4 regions of the Tessaracoccus palaemonis genome follow, and region 1 is predicted to be linked to each of the others. Evidence: predicted binding sites of a transcription regulator. Region 1 holds the regulator's gene; each other region holds the start of a gene.
What was found. Region 1 encodes LexA, which represses DNA repair genes until DNA is damaged. Its sites were predicted from a motif close to TCGAACANNTGTTCGA; they were not measured.
Positions count from the first base shown of each region.

Region 2: a site for LexA is predicted at 2,205-2,220, ahead of KDB89_RS06615 (HNH endonuclease signature motif containing protein). Genes of this name have one in related genera too.
Region 3: a site for LexA is predicted at 1,809-1,824, ahead of KDB89_RS01590 (HNH endonuclease signature motif containing protein). Genes of this name have one in related genera too.
Region 4: a site for LexA is predicted at 2,724-2,739, ahead of KDB89_RS02865 (HNH endonuclease signature motif containing protein). Genes of this name have one in related genera too.

Region 1 covers NZ_CP079216.1:1,276,470-1,279,927, reverse strand. Annotated here, with positions in the region: gene KDB89_RS05755 (vitamin B12-dependent ribonucleotide reductase) at 1-422, opposite strand, end outside; gene nrdR (transcriptional regulator NrdR) at 477-986, opposite strand; gene KDB89_RS05745 (hypothetical protein) at 1,137-1,478, opposite strand; gene lexA (transcriptional repressor LexA) at 1,689-2,453, shown strand; gene KDB89_RS05735 (ATP-dependent DNA helicase) at 2,457-3,458, opposite strand, start outside.
Region 2 covers NZ_CP079216.1:1,471,217-1,474,674, forward strand. Annotated here, with positions in the region: gene KDB89_RS06610 (formate/nitrite transporter family protein) at 1-825, shown strand, start outside; gene KDB89_RS06615 (HNH endonuclease signature motif containing protein) at 993-2,198, opposite strand; gene dnaE (DNA polymerase III subunit alpha) at 2,441-3,458, shown strand, end outside.
Region 3 covers NZ_CP079216.1:371,309-374,766, reverse strand. Annotated here, with positions in the region: gene KDB89_RS01595 (type I restriction endonuclease subunit R) at 1-1,649, shown strand, start outside; gene KDB89_RS01590 (HNH endonuclease signature motif containing protein) at 1,831-3,036, shown strand; gene KDB89_RS14560 (alkylhydroperoxidase domain protein) at 3,080-3,458, opposite strand, start outside.
Region 4 covers NZ_CP079216.1:675,745-679,202, reverse strand. Annotated here, with positions in the region: gene KDB89_RS02885 (phosphoenolpyruvate--protein phosphotransferase) at 1-1,432, shown strand, start outside; gene KDB89_RS02880 (hypothetical protein) at 1,466-1,753, opposite strand; gene KDB89_RS02875 (hypothetical protein) at 1,776-2,234, shown strand; tRNA gene KDB89_RS02870 (tRNA-Gln) at 2,496-2,577, opposite strand; gene KDB89_RS02865 (HNH endonuclease signature motif containing protein) at 2,746-3,458, shown strand, end outside.

The DNA.
Region 1 (3,458 bases):
GGGGAGTTGAACGAGAAGTACTGGTTGAGCAGCATCCACGTGAGCTCGTGCTCGAAGATCTCGGCATCGGCGTCGGTGCCGAAGTAGCCGTACTCGACGCCGGCCTTGGTGTAGGTCTTGACGACCCGGTCGATCAGCGTCTTCAGCGAGTCCTCCCGCTGCGCCGTGCCGAGCGCGCCGCGGAAGTACTTTGTCGTGACGATCGTGGAGGCGTTGACGCTCCAGAAGGACGGGAACTCCACGCCCTTCTGCTCGAAGACCGTCTCACCGGTCTTCCAGTTCGTCTGCACCACATCGCGGCGCTCCCACTCCACCTCGTCGTAGGGGTGCACCCCCTTTGTGGTGAAGACGCGGGAGATCGCGAGTCCCTTGGACCCGGTGTCGGACTTGCGGCGGTTGGAGCGCGCTGCGGTCGCGGTCATGATGTACCCCTTGGTGTCGAAACTCGTTGATCTGAATGGCTGATTGGCAGGAGCTCAGCTGATGAGCGGTTCCTGCGCGAGCCCGGGAGGCGTGGCCTCGAGCCGCGGCTGGGCCCCGTCCTGGCCGAGTCGGATGGCGTCGATCTCGCGCTGGAAGTCGTCGACCGACTCGTAGTTGCGGTAGACGCTGGCGAACCGGAGGTAGGCGACGGCGTCGAGTTCCTCGAGCGGACCGAGGATGGCCACGCCGATACTCTCGGCTGGGATCTCGGCCTGCCCGGAGGCCCTCAGCGACTCCTCCACCCGCTGCGCGAGCGAGGCGAGCTGCGCCGCCGAGACCGGCCTGCCCTTGCACGCCTTGGACACCCCGCGGATGACCTTGTCCCTGCTGAACGGCTCGACGACGCCCGACCGCTTCACGACCGTGAGCACGATCTGCTCGACCGTGGTGAACTTCCGCCCGCACGCCGGGCATACCCGCCGGCGGCGGATGGCGGAGCCATCCTCCGTCGCACGGGAGTCCGACACCTTGGTGTCGGCGTGCCGGCAGAACGGGCAGTGCATGTGCGGTCCAGTCGTCGTAGGTCACGGGCAGGCACACTCGACGAAATAACACAAGTTATGGGGTCAAAGCGCGTCATGGCCACTAGATGTTGTGATCCTACGCCAGGAGGGGCCGGTGGACAACCCGCCGAGCGGGTCGTCACGGCCACGTCAGGGCTGCGTGACGTGCGCCCAGGCGGGGTCTCCGGCCACATACCCGGTGGCCGGATCAGGCTGGGCCATGGCGATGAACGAGGACGCCGAGGCGGCCACGCCGGCGATGGCCAGCGCGCCGACGGCGGCCACCTTGATCTTGAGCCACAGGGTCGACGGGGCGGGCGCCTCGACACGGGGCGCAACACAGGAGGACACGGAGCCGACGCGACCAGGGGCGACGGGGCGCGGCGCGTGGGCGCGGGGCAGGCGGAGGTCGGGCCGGCCGGCCGGGGTGACGACGCGGCGACGGTCGCCGGTGCCGACAACCGTGAACGAGGTGGTGGTCGAAGCGGTCATGGGACCTCTCCCTTCGTGAAGCCTAGAACGTCTGTTCGAATCAAACTATAACCCGCCGGAGGCCACATTGGAACAGCTGTTCGAAGTTTCTTCTCCGGCGTGTCGCTGCTGCGACACGGATCACTCAAACAGGGGCCACCGACAGTTTCTGATCCGACGACACGGCGCGTCTTATCGAACACCTGTTCCGAGCGGGGCTAACATCTGTACATGGCTGACACGAACCCCCGCCGAGGACGCCCGAGTAACGCCCAGCTGAGGACCCAGCTCGGAGACATCTCCGAGCTTCCCGACGGCCCGGAGAACCGACACGGGCTGACGATGCGCCAGGTCGCGATCCTGCGCGTCATCCGCGAATCCATCGAGGCCGTCGGCTACCCGCCGAGCATCCGCGAGATCGCCAAGCGCGCAGGCATGGCGTCCACCTCGTCCGTCAGCCACCAGCTGAAGGTCCTCGAGGACAAGGGCTTCCTGCGTCGCGACCCCAACCGCCCCCGCGCGATGGTCGTGAAGCTGCCCGACGACGAGACCGGCGTCGAGACGCCCGCCCCGGGGCTGGGAGCAGCCCTGACGCCGGAGCAGTCCTACGACTCGACGGCCCCGTCGGTCCCCACACCGCTGGTCGGCCGCATCGCCGCCGGCGGGCCGATCCTCGCCGAGCAGGAGATCGAGGACGTCTTCGCGCTGCCGAAGCAGCTGGTCGGAGAGGGCACGGTCTTCATGCTCGAGGTCCGGGGCGACTCGATGATCGACGCCGCCATCTGCGACGGGGACTGGGTCGTGGTCCGGCAGCAGAGCGACGCCGTCAACGGAGACATCGTCGCCGCGCTCCTCGACGACGAGGCCACCGTCAAGACGTTCCAGCGCAAAGACGGGCACGTGTGGCTGCTGCCGCACAACCCCGACTACTCCCCCATCGACGGCACGCACGCCAGCATCATGGGCAAGGTCGTCGCCGTCATGCGCCGACTCTGAGCGCTACTCCTCGCCGCGGAGCCTGCGCAACGCCTGGACGGCGACGTCGCCGTCGGTGGTCAGCCAGAAGTCGGGCAGGGACGACTTCAGGAACGACCCGTAGCGCTTGGTGACCAGCCGCGGATCCAGCACCGCGACGACGCCTCGGTCCGTCGAGCGTCGGATCAGGCGCCCGGTGCCCTGCGCGAACAGCAGGGCGGCGTGCGTCGCGGCGACCGACATGAAGCCGTTGCCGCCCGCGTCGTCGACCGCCCTCTTCCTGGCCTGCATGAGCGGGTCGTCGGGGCGTGGGAACGGGATCTTGTCGATGATGACGAGCTGGCACGTCTCCCCCGGCACGTCAACCCCCTGCCACAGCGACATGGTGCCGAACAGGCTCGTGTCCTGCTCCGCCGCGAAGCGCGCGGTCAGCTCCGAGAGCTGCGCGTCGCCCTGGCACAGGATCGTCAGGTCCGGCAGCTCACGGCGGCACCACTCGGCAGCCTGCTCGGCCGCGCGCCGCGACGCGAACAGCCCGAGCGTGCGCCCGCCGGCGGCCCACATGAGCTGGGCGATCTCCCTGAGCGTCTCCTCCCGCAGCCCGTCGCGGCCGGGCTCGGGGCCCTTCCTCGCCACGTACAGGATGCCCTGGCGCCGGTAGTCGAACGGCGAGCCGACGTCCAGCCCGCGCCAGGCGAGCGGGTCGGGTGCCTCGGCCCCGGCCGCCACGCGGTCCGCGGCCCTCAGTCCGACGCTTGCGGCAGCAGGCTCGAAGGACCCGCCGAGCGACAGGGTGGCGGACGTCAGCACCGTCGGCGTCTCGGCGAACACCTGCTCACGCAGCAGCCCGGCGACGTTCAGCGGCGCGACATACGCGGCGGCCCCGACGATCTCGGAGTGGGAGACCCACACGACGTCCACGTCGGCCAGCTTGGCGATGCGTTCGGCGACGTCGAAGACCTCCTGCGCTGCGGAGGCGGCCTGCTGCCGGTCGGGGTCGGGGGCACTCTTGTCGCCGTCGCCCTT
Region 2 (3,458 bases), 190 kb from region 1:
GACACCAGACTCTTCCCCGGGCAGGTCTTCATCCAGACCGTGCTCGACGCCGCCGAGACCAAGGACACCATGTCCAGGCGGATCAAGGGCCCCTACCTGATGCGCGCGGCCATGGCGGGCCTGCTGATCGGGATCCTGTACGTTGCGCACTACCAGATCGTCGCGACGTTCACCGACCTCGGTGGAGTCGACCTCTCCGGCGTCGGCAAGATCCTCGGTGCCGCGGTCTTCGGCTGGGCCCTGGTGTTCATCTACCTGACGAAGTCGGAGCTGCTGACCTCCAACATGATGCTGACCTCGGTGGCCGTCTACCATCGGCGCATCACGCCGGCCCGCCAGTTCGGCATCCTGTCGCTGTGCCTGCTCGGCAACGCGCTGGGCGGCCTGGCCCTTGCTCTCATGCTGAAGGGCAGCACGATCATCACGGGTGGCCTGCTCGAGGCCATGCAGCACGCGGTCGACGTCAAGCTGGGCTACACCACCTCCATGCTCGGCCTGAGCGACCTCTTCTTCCGCGCCGTGCTCTGCAACCTGCTGATCAACATCGCGATGCTGGTGGTCTACAACGGCTATCTCAAGGACTACCTCGCGATCATCATCTCCATGCTGTCCGCGGTCTTCCTCTTCGTCTTCCTCGGGCTCGAGCACTCCGTCGCCAACACGGTGCTGTTCCTGGTGGTCGGGCTCCAGGGCGAGGTCGCGTGGGGCGCGGCGGCGCTGAACGTCGCAGTGGCGCTGCTCGGCAACTTCGTCGGCGGCGGGGTCCTGATCGGCTTCTACTACGCCTTCCTCAACGACCCCCGGCGGGGACGCACCACCGACTGAGGCCCGGGCGCGGGCCGGGGACCCAGGCGTGTGGGGTGAGGTCCCCATCGCCCCGGGGCGTCGGACCCATATACACCCCAGATTCTCGTAGAACCCGGCAGGCTCATGACAGTCGAGGGTGTGGCCGGGTTCGGATCCGACGGATGGGGGAGTCTCCGGTCGGTGGTTCAGCCGGTGGGGCGGAAGTTGATGGAGGTGGTGTCCATGATCCAGCCGCGGATCGGCTGCTTCTCGGGCGGCGGATGAGTCGGCGGGGGTATCTGGTCGGGGATGTCGCGTTCGATGGGCAGCCCGTGGCGGTTCGTGAACCGCAGCCCGGCCGGGGCACCGGGATCACCGGCGATGGTGAACTCTCCCTGGTGGTGTTCCCGGTGATGCCTGGAACACAACGAGATCAACGTGTCCATGTCCGTGGGACCACCCTCGGACCAGTGATGCAGGTGGTGGTTCTCCAGGAACCCGGCGACGGTGCAGCCCGGGAACCGGCAGCCACCGTCACGATCCTCGATCAACCGCCTGGTCCGCTCCGGCACGATCCGCATACTCCGGCCCACCGAGACCGGCTTCGCATCCCGGGTCCAGACAGGCTTCAGCGTGCCGTCGCAGGTCAGCTTCTTCATCAGCCGTGACGGCAACGAGCCACGTTTGTTGATCCACCCGTTCCCGTCGGCATCCAGATGCACCAGCACCCGGTAATGCTCCCGGCGGGACGCCGGCCGGGCCTGATGCAGGCTGCGCGACGCGCACTCCACCAGCCCGTCCGCCAGCGTCGCGTCCGGGTCCCCAGCGGTGAACAGCGCGTCCTTGGCTTCACGGATGGCCTGCTCCACCAGCGCCCCGTCCAGCGGGTTCGCGTCGAACCGCAACACGAACCGCCCCTCCTGGAGGCTCATCTGCAGTCTGGGTGCGTCGTCGACCGGCGCCACGGGCTCGGGAGGATCCTCGACCGGTCCCGGGGTGCCGGGCTCGAACAGGTACTTCGGCAACACGCGGCGCAACTGCGACACCGTCGCGGCCTCCACGAACTCGGTGACCGATTCGGCATAGGCGGCCGGCACATGGCGGGCGACGACGACCATCTGATCCAGACTCACGGTCCCCCGCGCGAGGCGGGCCTCCAACTCGGGGAAGTCGCCCTTCCGGCGAGCGACGGCCACGATGTCGGCGGCGCGGGAGGGGGAGACGGCTGTCATCAGTTGCAGCCAGTGCTCAGGGGACTTGATCCCGCCGCCGGACCAGCAGTTGGTTTCCAGCACCTCGACCATCAGATCCACCAGATCGGCGTTGAGTTGGGCGGCCTGGCCCGCGATGACGCCCGCGCGGCGGGAGGCGACCTCCCATGCGTCCGCTCCGGCGTCCCTCAACGAATCCATGTCTAATCATACACCCGTACGAATCCAAGGACGAGGGTTCCCACCCCCGAAAACCGTTCAAAGTCCGGCCCGCTTAGCGGCAGGCCGACTCGGCACCAGGTGGTTGGCTCGATCGTGAAGGGTGCCCGGCCGGGTGTCCGGCCGTCGCGGCGGGACGGGTAAGGTGGGGCCGGAGCGCGCATCTCTAGGAGGACTCGTTGTCGGATTCGTTCGTCCACCTGCACTGCCACACCGAGTTCTCCATGCTGGACGGTGCGGCCAGGGTCAAGGACCTCTTCAGCGGAGCCGAGCAGATGAAGATGCCGGCGCTGGCGATCACCGACCACGGCAACCTGTACGGGGCCTACGAGTTCTACAAGGCGTCCAAGGCCTTCGATGTGAAGCCCATCATCGGGCTCGAGGCGTACCTGACGCCCCGCACGCACCGCTCCGAGCGAAAGCGGGTCCAGTTCGGCGACGGCACGGGCGACGACGTCGCCTCCAAGGGCGCCTACACCCACATGACGATGTGGGCGGCCGACAAGGTCGGCATGCACAACCTTTTCAAGCTGTCGACGTACTCGTCCCTGGAGGGCTTCTTCTACAAGCCTCGCGCCGACCGGGAGCTCCTCAACACCTATGGCAAGGGGCTGATCGCCACCACCGGCTGCCCGTCCGGCGAGGTCCAGACGTTCCTCCGGCTCGGCCAGTACGACAACGCCGTGGCCGCCGCCGCCGAGTTCCGCGACATCTTCGGCGAGGGCAACTTCTACGTCGAGCTGATGGACCACGGCCTCGAGATCGAGACCCGGGTGCGTCAGGGCCTGCTGCAGGTCGCCAGGGACCTGAGCCTGCCGCTGGTCGCCACCAACGACCTCCACTACGTGCACGCCGACGACGCCGACTCGCACGACACCCTGCTGTGCGTCTCCGCCGGCTCCCGCAAGGCGCAGGCGGACCGGTTCCGCTTCGACGGCAACGGCTACTACCTCAAGAGCCCCGAGGAGATGCGGCACCTCTTCCGCGAGTTCCCCGAGGCCTGCGACAATACCCTGGCGATCGCCGAGCGCGTCGAGACGAGCTTCGACGAGGGCATCGGCACGTACATGCCGCGCTTCGATGTCCCCGAGGGGGAGACCGAGGAGTCCTGGTTCCGGAAGGAGGTCGACCGGGGACTGCACTTCCGCTACCCGAACGGCATCCCCCGGGAGGTCCTCGACCGTGCCGAGTTCGAGACCGGGATCATCGTCCAGATGGGCTTCTCCGGCTACTTCCTCGTCG
Region 3 (3,458 bases), 910 kb from region 1:
TGACCGCGCACGCGCCGAACATCTCCTACTTCGCATTCACCGCCACCCCGAAGGCCAAGACCCTCGAACTGTTCGGCACCGTCCCCGAAGGCGGCACGCTGCCCGAGCCGTTCGACCTGTACTCGATGCAGCAGGCCATCGAGGAGCAGTTCATCCTCGACGTGCTGACCAACTACACCCCCTACAAGGTGGCCTGGCAGTTGCAGCACCCCGGCGGCGACTACGACAACCCCGGCAGTGAGGTTGACGAGTCGACCGCGGTCAAGGCCCTTGTGCAGTACGTGCGGCTCCACCCGACGAACATCTCGCAGAAAGCCAAGATCGTCGTCGACCACTTCTGCGGCTTCGTCGCAAAGCTGCTCGACGGGAAGGCCAAGGCGATGGTCGTGACCGGCTCCCGCAAGGAAGCCGTCCGCTGGAAGAAGTACCTCGACGCCTACGTCACCGACAACCACATTCCCGGTGTGAAGGCACTGGTCGCGTTCTCCGGCACCGTCGACGACCCCGAAGACGTCGGCGAGAACCTCACCGAACACACCCAGAACCCCGGCGTGTGGACCGGCGACCTCGCCGAAGCGTTCAAGCCGTCGACCTACAACGTGATGATCGTCGCCGAGAAGTACCAGACCGGCTTCGACCAGCCCCGCCTCGTCGCCATGTACGTCGACAAGAAACTCGGCGGCGTCCAGGCCGTGCAGACCCTGTCCCGGCTGAACCGCACCTACCCCGGCAAGGACAAGACCTTCGTCCTGGACTTCGTCAATGACCCCGAGGATGTCCTCGAGGCGTTCAAACCGTACTACCGCAAGGCCACCCTCACCGCCACCACCGACCCGAACCTCGTCTACGACCTCAAGACCAAGCTCGATGCCTCCGGCATCTACGACACCTCCGAGGTCGAGCAGGCCATCGAGGCCGTCCACAAGGGTGGCGCCAACGCGAACAGTGCCATCACCGCGGCCACCGCGCCCGCCGTCGACCGGTTCTCCAAGAGGTGGACCAACGCCGTCCTCGACGACGACCAGCCAGAGCAGGACGAACTGAAACTGTTCAAGTCCGACGCGGCCGCCTTCGTGAAGTTCTACGACTTCATCTCCCAGGCCCGCAACCTGGAAGACACCTCACTGCCCCGCCTGTACTACTTCCTCCGCCGGATCCTCCCGCAACTGTCGACCGCCACCTACGAAGATCCCATCGACATCTCCCAGGTCCAGCTCACCGACTACACCATCAGCAAAGGCGCAGCCGTGAAGCTGAACCTTGAGCAGGGAGCGGGCCTCGACCCCATCACCGCCGTCGGCTCCGGCACCATCCACGAGAAGCACCGCAGCGAACTCGAAGCCATCATCGTCAAACTCAACGAACGCTTCGGCGACACCTACGGCACCGACGTCGTCGCAGGCGCCATGTCCAACATCGTCGTCAACCTCGCCCACCACCAGGGACTCGCGCAACAGGCAGCCGCCAACACCCCGCAGCAGTTCGCCGAATCCCCTACCCTCGGCAAGGTGTTCATGGACGTCCTCATGGACGTCCGCGAGCAGACCCCGCTACTGGTCGACGACATCTTCCATGACGCTGCGCTGCTGGCCGAGCTGTCCAAGGCCCTGCCCGCCATGCTCTACGAGCACTTCAGCGGAGCGAAGTAGCCGGAGGATTGCGGGCCCATCGCACTTGAGGGTGTGGGGGTCTAGGTCCTCCGGGTTCGAGTGGTGATCTCGCGACCCGGTCGGCGAGGTCGCGGATGCCGAGGGCGGACCGGCGGGACTTTGAACGGTTTTCGGGGGTGGGAACCCTTGTTCCTGGATTCGTACGGGTGTATGATTAGATATGGATTCGTTGAGGGACGCCGGAGCCGATGCGTGGGAGGTCGCCTCCCGCCGTGCGGGCGTCATCGCGGGCCAGGCCGCGCAACTCAACGCCGATCTGGTGGACCTGATGGTCGAGGTGCTGGAGACCAACTGCTGGTCCGGTGGCGGGATCAGGTCCCCTGAGCACTGGCTGCAGTTGATGACCGCCGTCTCCCCCTCCCGCGCCGCCGACATCGTGGCCGTCGCTCGCAGGAAGGGCGACTTCCCCGAGTTGGAGGCCCGCCTGGCCCGGGGGACGGTGAGTCTGGATCAGATGGTCGTCGTCGCCCGCCACGTGCCCACCGAGTATGCCGAATCGGTGACCGAGTTCGTGCAGGCCGCGACCGTGTCACAGCTACGCCGCGTGTTGCCGAAGTACCTGTTCGAACCCGGCACGCCGGGGCCGGTGGCCGATCCTCCCGAGCCCGTGGCGCCGGTCGATGACGCACCCAGACTGCAGATGAGCCTCCAGGAGGGGCGGTTCGTGTTGCGGTTCGACGCGAACCCGCTGGACGGGGCGCTGGTGGAGCAGGCCATCCGGGAGGCCAAGGACGCGCTGTTCACCGCCGGCGACACCGAAGCGACCCTGGCCGACGGGCTGGTGGAGTGCGCGTCGCGGAGTCTGCATCAGGCTTCGCCGGCGTCCCGCCGGGAGCATTACCGAGTGCTGGTGCATCTGGATGCCGACGGGAACGGGTGGATCAACAAACGTGGCTCGTTGCCGTCACGGCTGATGAAGAAGCTGACCTGCGACGGGACCCTGAAACCCGTCTGGACCAAGGATGCGAAACCCGTCTCCGTGGGACGGAGCATGCGGATCGTGCCCGAACGCACCAGGCGGCTCATCGAGGACCGCGACGGCGGCTGCCGGTTCCCGGGCTGCACCGTCGCCGGGTTCCTGGAGAATCACCACCTCTATCACTGGTCCGAGGGTGGCCCCACCGACATCGACACGTTGATCTCGTTGTGTTCCAGGCATCACCGGGAACACCACCAGGGAGAGTTCACCATCGACGGCGACCCCGGTGCCCCGGCCGGGCTGCGGTTCACCAACCGCCACGGACTGGCCATCGAACGCGACATCCCCGACCAGATACCCCCGCCGACTCATCCGCCACCCGAGAAACAACCGATCCGCGGCTGGATCATGGACACCACCTCCATCAACTTCCGCCCCACCGGCTGAACAACCGACCGGAGCCTCCCCCATCCGTCGGATCCGCTTTCATTCAGTCGGGCTGAGCCCGGCGTCGGGCTCGGCGACGCGCGGCGTCGGTCGGCTCGCCGAGGCTCAGCATGAGGCGGTTCGCCCAGCTGAAGAAGGCCCCCGAGTTGACGAGGTCGACGATCGCGAGGTCGTCGAGACCGACCTCCCGCAGCCGCGCGACATGCCCGGCGTCGAAGCGCACCGGGGTGGCGGTGAGCGCCGCCACGGCGTCGACGATGGCGTTGGTCCGCTCGTCGCCGAGGTCCGCCCCGACCCCGTCGGCCAGCAGCTGCTCGACCTGGGCGGCGCGGTTCGGGTCCTGCCGGATGGCGAAGCTGCTGTGCACCGATGCGCAGAACGTGCAGCCGTTGAGCCGCGACGCGGCGGCGGCCCCGAGCTCA
Region 4 (3,458 bases), 600 kb from region 1:
GGGGCTCGTCTCAGGGGCGGAGATCCACGTCGCCGACGGCCATGGCCCGGTCGATGCGCTGCACCTGGCGATCGAGGAGTACTGCGGGATGCTGGCCTCCCTGGGCGACAGCTATCTGGCTGAGCGACAGAGCGACCTGCGCGACATCTTCCAGCGAGCGGCGGCCGCGATGCTCGGGCTGCCGGTTCCCGGCATCCCGTCCCTGCGCGTCCCGTCGGTCATCATCGCGCACGACCTTTCCCCCGCCGACACCGCCACGCTGGCGCGTGACCTGGTGCTCGGCATCATCACAGAGGCCGGCGGCCCGACCTCCCACACCGCCATCATCGCCGCCCAGCTCGGGATCCCCGCCGTCGTGCAGGCCGCGGGCGTGCTGTCGGCGGCACCCGGGCGGGTCGGGCTGGACGGCAGCAGCGGCCTGGTCATCACAGACCCGACACCCGAGGCCGCCGAGTCCCTCGTGGCCCGTGACAGGGCCCGCATCGAGCTGCAGGCAGACGGGGTCGGCCCCGGCACCACCAGCGACGGGCACCGGGTCCAGGTGCTGGCCAACATCGGCACCCTCGACGATGCGCTCCTGGCGGCCCGCGCCGACGTCGAGGGGGTCGGCCTGTTCCGCACCGAGTTCCTCTTCCCCGACCGCGAGCAGCCGCCGAGCGTCGCCGAGCAGACGGAGGCCTACACCCGGGTCTTCGACGCCTTCGCCGGACGCAAGGTTGTCGTGCGCACGCTGGATGCAGGCGCCGACAAACCGTTGGCCTTCGCCAACCTGGGCGAGGAGGCCAACCCGGCGCTCGGGGTCCGCGGTCTGCGGCTGCACCGCGAGCTGCGTCACCTCCTGGACGACCAGCTCGAGGCCCTCGCAGCAGCCCGGCGGTCCACGTCGGCCGACGTGTGGGTGATGGCGCCCATGGTCGCCACGCCCAGCGAGGCCTCGTGGTTCGCGGACCTCGGCCGGGCGGCCGGGCTGCCCACCGTGGGCACGATGATCGAGGTACCTGCAGCCGCCCTGCGGTCGGGGCAGGTGCTCGCGGACTGCGACTTCGCCTCCATCGGGACCAACGACCTGAGCCAGTACCTGTTTGCGGCGGACCGCATGGACGGGCGTCTCGCCCCTCTGCTCAGCGGTTGGCAGCCTGCGCTCTGGTCCACCATCCGAGCCTGCGTCGACGGCGCGGACGGCAAGCCTGTCGGGATCTGTGGCGAGATCGCCGGGGACCCGCTGCTTGCACTCGTGGCCACCGGGGCAGGCGTCTCCTCCCTCTCCATGGCAACGGCGAGAACCGGCCTGGTCAGGGCCGCCCTGCGCCGCCACGACCTCGCCACCTGCACCGCCATGCTGCAGGCCGTCCTGGAGTCGGCCTCGCCGGAGGAGGCACGCCACGCCGTCATGGCGCTGGTGGACAAGGACCTGGCAGCGGTGCTGGCCTGACACATCACATGGCTCCCCGGGTAGGAGCCATGACTAGACCGGCTCGTGCGTCTTCAGCCACTCATCGCGCAGGGCTTCGACCTGCTCCATCGTCGCGTGCATCGCGTCGATGCGGGCGTAGTCGATCATAGTGTCCCGCTTCTGGGTGCTGGTCCCTTGACGCGCAAGGTAGTGGAGTAGCGGCTGGGCGTGCTCGACACAGAGCATCATGACTGCGCGGACGGAGCCGGTCGACACGACATACTGGTCGACCTCGGTCGATGGGGAGGGTCGCTTCTCGTCCACGCAATCGTCGCAGACGGTGAGGGTTACGGTTGCCATGACAAGATGCTTTCATAGTGGCATGAAAGCTTCAAACAACAAGAAGGGGCCTGGTCGTTCCAAGATGCAGGATGTCGCCGAGTTTCGGCGTTGGCACTCCGAGGGACGCTCCTACAAGTGGATGCAGGCCGAGTACAAGCACAAGTACGGGCTCGATGTGACGACCGGCATGTTCGGCAACTGGGCCAATCGACTCAACCTGCCCAAGCGCTCGCTGGGCACCGCCGAGCTGCCCTGGCGGATTCGGCATGACCACCGCATGAAGACTGAGTCCGCAATGGCTTGGGCCTATGCCCGAGAGCAGGCCGGGATGCCCGTCCGTCTGGAGACGCTCGCCAGATATCAGGCGTGGAAGACGTACATCCAGAGTCACGGCTGGGTTCTGCACTACGACCCAAACACTGAGCAGGGCTTCTTTCTGGTCGACGCCCGACCTGGGATCGACAAGGGAGTCGTGCGAGAGCGTGTTGACGAGGACTGACCTACAATGCAAGAGACCCCCAGGAACGCAAGTTGCTCCTGGGTGTCTTTGTTGTTTCCTGCCACAACAGTGCGTCGGACATATCCCTCGCGCCCCATGTACTCGTTGAGCGTCATGCTCGGCCGGGCCACTCGGCGCCCTGCGCCCCGCTGGCTGGGGCTCAGGTGGGGCAATTGACCGCGAAAGATAGGGTCTGATGCCCATTCCCGGAGGGTGCTCCTACGCCTGACTGCGCCTGAAGGAGCGTTCAAGGCATGAAGATGGCTCCCCGGGTAGGAGTCGAACCTACTTCGCTTTTCCTGATTCAAAGTCAGGCGGGCCCTGCCGAAAGACCAACCGGGGATCGGTCCACGAAGGACCAGGCACGAGTCTAGGCCACCTCGGGCACGGGTGTGGCGCGGCCCGCCGTCGGTGGGCGACTCGCCACGCAGAGGGCGGACCGGTGGGAGGTTGAACGGTTTTCGGGGGTGGGAACCCTTGTTCCTGGATTCGTACGGGTGTATGATTAGATATGGATTCGTTGAGGGACGCCGGAGCCGACGCATGGGAGGTCGCCTCCCGCCGCGCGGGCGTCATCGCGGGCCAGGCCGCCCAACTCAACGCCGATCTGGTGGATCTGATGGTCGAGGTGCTGGAAACCAACTGCTGGTCCGGCGGCGGGATCAAGTCCCCTGAGCACTGGCTGCAACTGATGACAGCCGTCTCCCCCTCCCGCGCCGCCGACATCGTGGCCGTCGCCCGCAGGAAGGGCGACTTCCCCGAGTTGGAGGCACGCCTCGCGCGGGGGACCGTGAGTCTGGATCAGCTGGTCGTCGTCGCCCGCCACGTGCCGGCCGCCTATGCCGAATCGGTCACCGAGTTCGTGCAGGCCGCGACCGTGTCACAGCTACGCCGCGTGTTGCCGAAGTACCTGTTCGAGCCCGGCACCCCCGGACCGGTGGAGGATCCTCCCGAGCCCGTGGCGCCGGTCGACGACGCACCCCGACTGCAGATGAGCCTCCACGACGGGAGGTTCGTGCTGCGGTTCGACGCGAACCCCCTCGAAGGGGCCCTGATCGAACAGGCCCTCCGCGAAGCGAAGGATGCGCTGTTCACCGCCGGCGACCCCGACGCGACGCTGGCGGACGGGCTGGTGGAGTGCGCGTCGCGGAGTCTGCATCAGGCCCGGCCGGCGTCTCGCAGGGAGCATTACCGGGTGCTGGTGCATCTGGATGCGGACGGGAA